2 regions of the Tissierella sp. genome follow, and region 2 is predicted to be linked to the other one. Evidence: riboswitches for the same ligand, from Rfam matches in the RefSeq annotation. Region 2 holds a riboswitch; the other holds the start of a gene.
The links. A riboswitch is a leader RNA that binds a small molecule or an ion and turns the genes downstream of it on or off. The one in region 2 is predicted to bind S-adenosylmethionine.
Positions count from the first base shown of each region.

Region 1: another riboswitch for S-adenosylmethionine. It lies ahead of RIN63_RS08445 (methionine ABC transporter ATP-binding protein); the one in region 2 lies ahead of metK (methionine adenosyltransferase).

Region 1 is NZ_JAVKTS010000003.1:168,193-170,606, reverse strand. Features, by position in the region: gene RIN63_RS08445 (methionine ABC transporter ATP-binding protein) at 1-972, opposite strand, end outside; SAM riboswitch class I at 1,036-1,135, opposite strand; gene RIN63_RS08440 (hypothetical protein) at 1,218-1,430, opposite strand; gene RIN63_RS08435 (hypothetical protein) at 1,559-1,765, shown strand; gene RIN63_RS08430 (spore coat protein) at 1,778-2,050, shown strand; gene pyrB (aspartate carbamoyltransferase) at 2,279-2,414, shown strand, end outside.
Region 2 is NZ_JAVKTS010000003.1:500,165-502,578, reverse strand. Features, by position in the region: gene RIN63_RS10055 (hypothetical protein) at 1-331, opposite strand, end outside; tRNA gene RIN63_RS10050 (tRNA-Pro) at 538-614, opposite strand; SAM riboswitch class I at 915-1,014, shown strand; gene metK (methionine adenosyltransferase) at 1,259-2,414, shown strand, end outside.

The sequences.
Region 1 (2,414 bases), 330 kb from region 2:
TAAAAATGAAAGAGCCTTATTTATTTCTTCATCTTCACCAATTAATTCAAGTATTAGATGTCCTACACTAGATTCTTGTAGTTTGTTGATATTACCTGATAATATATTTACATCTATATCAAAATTTCTAATAACTTTAGAAACTATTGGTTTTTTAGCACTATCTCCAAGGAAACTAAGTCTAATAATCTTTCCAGCAAAATCCTCTATGTTTATGATTTCTTCTTGGATATTGTTTTGCATTGAATTTATAAAGGATTGTGCAGTTTTAGTTTTAGGTTCACTAAAAAGATTTTCTACAGTGTTTTCTTCTATTACATTTCCATCTTCCATAATGGCTACCCTATCGCATATTTCTTTTACTACTTCCATTTGATGGGTAATCATTATTATAGTAATATTTAATTCCTTTCTAATCCTATTTAGTAAAGCAAGAATAGATTTTGTAGTTTTAGGATCTAAGGCAGAAGTTCCTTCATCACTGAGGAGGACTTTTGGATTGTTGGCTATGGCCCTAGCTATGGCTACTCTTTGCTTTTGCCCACCACTCAGTTGACTAGGATAATTATGTTTCTTATCTTTTAGATCCACATATTCTAAAAGCTCATCAACTCTTTTGAAAATTTCTTTATTATCCATATTTTCCAACTGTAAGGGAAAGGCAATATTTTCATATACGGTTTTTTGTGATAATAAGTTAAAATGTTGGAATATCATTCCAATATCTTTTCTTTCTTTCCTCAAATCTTCTTTGCTAAGCTTAGTTATATCTACACCATCAATGATAATCTTTCCTTCTGTAGGTTCTTCTAGTCTATTTATACATCTGATTAAAGTGGATTTGCCTGCACCACTTAAACCAATAATTCCAAATATTTCTCCCTTATTTACTTTCAAGTCAATATTTCTTACAGCGACTAATTTTTCTTTACCATTTATGAAAGATTTTGATAGATTTTCGATTACAATCATAATTTTAATTCCTCCTTAAAATAAAAACAAACCTCTTTAGAAAAAAGAGGTTTAAAATTTCCTCTCTCATCTCTCGGTATAAATACCGCTGGATTTAGCACCTTATAATAATATAGGTTGCTGGGTTTCATCGGGCCATTCCCTCCACCACTCTTGATAAGAGTTATATTCAGTTTGTGTTTAAAGAGTATCTTAATACGAATTTTATAATTTGTCAACCTTTTTATTGATAAATTATTTATGTTTTATTCATACCAATCTAAATCATCATCATTATTATCAGCATTAATTAAAGGCATAATTGGATTTAAAAATATATTATTAGATAAACCTACAAAAGCGTCAGGCTTTCGAACATCAAGATTTTCATGTTGTGGAAAATCTGTATTTCCTAGATCTTCAGTTCTATAATATATATTGAATTCAGGTTCATTTACAGTGCCAAAAATTTTCCCCATTTTTCCACCTCCTAATGTTAGTTTTTCCAATTTGCTAATTAATATTTAAACATTTTTTGGAAGGATAATATAGATTTTTCGACACATAATATTAAGGATAAAAATAATATTTTGAAAGGAGCTTATTAATGGCACTTAAAAACACTGTTAATTTAAATACTATAACTCAACAAGAACTTAATTCAGTAAAGGAAATAGCAGGAGAACATTTGACTATGAGTTGCAAATTTGCAGACTATGCAAACCAAGTTCAAGATCCCCAATTAAAACAAATGTTGCAACAATCAAGTACAGATGCGAAAACGACTGCTACAAATCTAATAAATTCACTATAGGAGGTTAAACAGATGCAAGAAAGAGATATAGTAAACGATATTTTAGGTGGAGCTAAAGCTAGTATAAATTGTTATACAACAGCAATTATGGAGTGCTCAAATCAACAACTAAGATCAACTCTACAAACATTAAGAAATGAAGCAGAACAAATGCAATATCAATTATATCAAATAGCAGAGCAAAAGGGTTATTATGTACCTGCTCCTCCAGCTAATAAAAATGATGTAAATCAAATAAAAACTACTTTAAGCAGTGCTATAAATAGCCCACAACAAATGAAGTAGTATCATATGAAACCCTAGCTAGAATTTAGTTAGGGTTTTATAAAATAATTATTAGACTTTTTATTTCCTTTATGGTATTATTATATAAATATATACCTTTAATCTAATCCTGTGAGGTTAGGAAGGAGAGCGTAAATAATGTGCTTTGTATAACTATGCCTTCCTTTATGGAAGGCTTTTTTTATACACAAATCCTTTGAGGGAATATATAACTAAAGGAGGGAAAGTATGTTGAAAGGAAGACATTTAATTGATTCGCAAGACTTTACCGTAGAGGAGCTAGACCAGATTTTTGAATTAGCAGAGAATATTATGGAAAAACCAGAAGATTTTATTCACCTATGCGATGGTAAACTTTTGGGTA
Region 2 (2,414 bases):
TAATATAGATATTTACTTGATGATCATCTTTTGTTGCGTTTATGAGAATTGGCTTATCAACAGTTAGATTCCAAGAATCACTTTCAAGTATATCTATATAATCTTCTATGACTTTTTCTTGAGTTGCATTCTTCACAATGTAAGTTGCAGAGCTATATTCATTTTCTTTGCCTTGTTGAAGAATTTCAACAAATTTCATATCAGGGTGATTGGGTAAGAATGGGAATTCTTTAGTATAGTTAGTATTATTATCTTCAGCACTATTATCAGTAGTGGTACAGCCTACTAAAACAAATGTACAAATAAGTATAACAAAAATAACTTTTTTCATATTAACACCTCCGATGTTAGTATTAGCAAAAAACTAGATTAATATAATTTTTTAATAAAATTTAGGATTATCACTTAGTGATCAAGAGCTTGGATTGATATATATTGAAAATTTACTAAGGAGGTTAGAATATGAGAGAATTATTAATCAAAGTCAAAAAATAAAAAAAGGACTAAATTTTCATTTAGTCCTTTTTGTCGGTTCTATGGTCGGGGTGAGAGGATTTGAACCCCCGGCCCCATGGTCCCAAACCACGTGCGCTACCAAACTGCGCTACACCCCGTCGCAAACCCGACTATTACATTATAAGCTTTGGGGGAAATAAATGCAATAGTATAAATTAAATGATAATCAATAAAAATCATCCAAATGCAATCGAAAAATTAAATCTAACAACTAATTCAAATTTAATCTTAAAATATCTAAGAATATCTCCAGATTTCACATAAAAATTATTTAATGTTAATTTAGATTATTATATTCTGTTTTCAATATTATTATACAATATTATAATACAATATTTCATCGTTGACTACAATATTGAGTTATGATAAAATTAGTAGAATATAAAAATAAATAGAGTTCCTTATCAAGAGCGATGGAGGGTACGGGCCCGATGAAATCCGGCAACCAGTATATTACCAGGTGCTAATTCCCACAGACAATAGTCTGAAAGATGAGGTTTAGCCAACGCAAAAACCTTTTCGAATGAAGGTTTTTTTTTATGACCTAACACAGTGAATGTAGTGAGCTGATGTAGGTCAAACGCAATGAGCACCAAATCTACGCGACCGTAGGGAGCGAATAGATTTGAGTTGCGAAACTGAGGGGAAATGCCCTAATACATCTAAGAGTGTGAGTTGATGTAGAGAAAATATATGAATGTATTCAGTTTCAAATTATAAGGAATTAATAGGAGGGAAACAAATGAAAAAATGGTTATTTACTTCTGAATCAGTGACAGAAGGACATCCAGACAAAGTATGCGATCAAATTTCTGATAGTATACTTGACGCAATACTTGAAAAAGATCCATTAGCAAGGGTGGCGTGTGAAACAACAGTGACAACAGGAATGGTATTAGTAGTAGGTGAAATCACTACAAATTGCTATGTAGATATACAGAAGATTGCAAGACAGACGATAGAAGATATAGGATATACAAGAGCAAAATATGGATTTGATTCCGATACTTGTGCAGTGCTTACTTCTATAAATGAGCAATCAGCAGATATAGCTTTAGGAGTGGATAAAGCTTTAGAGCAAAAAACTGACTCAGATGATGCTTTAGACCAAATAGGTGCAGGAGATCAAGGTATGATGTTTGGTTTTGCATGTAATGAAACAAAAGAGCTAATGCCATTACCAATATCCTTGGCTCATAGACTAGCTAAAAGACTAACTGACGTAAGAAAAGATGGTACATTAGAATATCTAAGACCAGATGGAAAGACTCAAGTAACTATTGAATACATTGACGATAAGCCAGTTAGAATTGAAAATATTGTTGTATCTACTCAACATAGTCCAGATGTTGAATTATCCACCATAAGAGAGGATATAATAAAACATGTAATAATGGAAATAGTGCCTCATAATATGTTGGATGACAATACAAAATACTATGTAAATCCTACAGGAAGATTTGTAGTAGGAGGACCTATGGGAGATGCAGGATTAACAGGAAGAAAGATAATAGTTGATACCTATGGTGGATATGCAAGACATGGTGGTGGAGCTTTCTCAGGAAAAGACCCAACTAAAGTAGATAGATCAGCGGCATACGCAGCAAGATATGTAGCAAAAAATATTGTAGCAGCAGGCTTAGCGGACAAGTGTGAGGTAGGTCTTGCCTATGCAATAGGAGTAGCAAGACCAGTATCAATATATGTAGATACATTTGGCACTGGAAAAAAATCTGATGAAGAAATTCAAAAACTAGTAGATAAACACTTTGACCTTAGACCAGCAGCTATTATCAGAGATTTAGACCTTAGACGCCCAATTTATAAAAAATTAGCAGCTTATGGACATTTTGGAAGAGAAGATTTAGATTTACCATGGGAGAAAACAGATAAAGTAG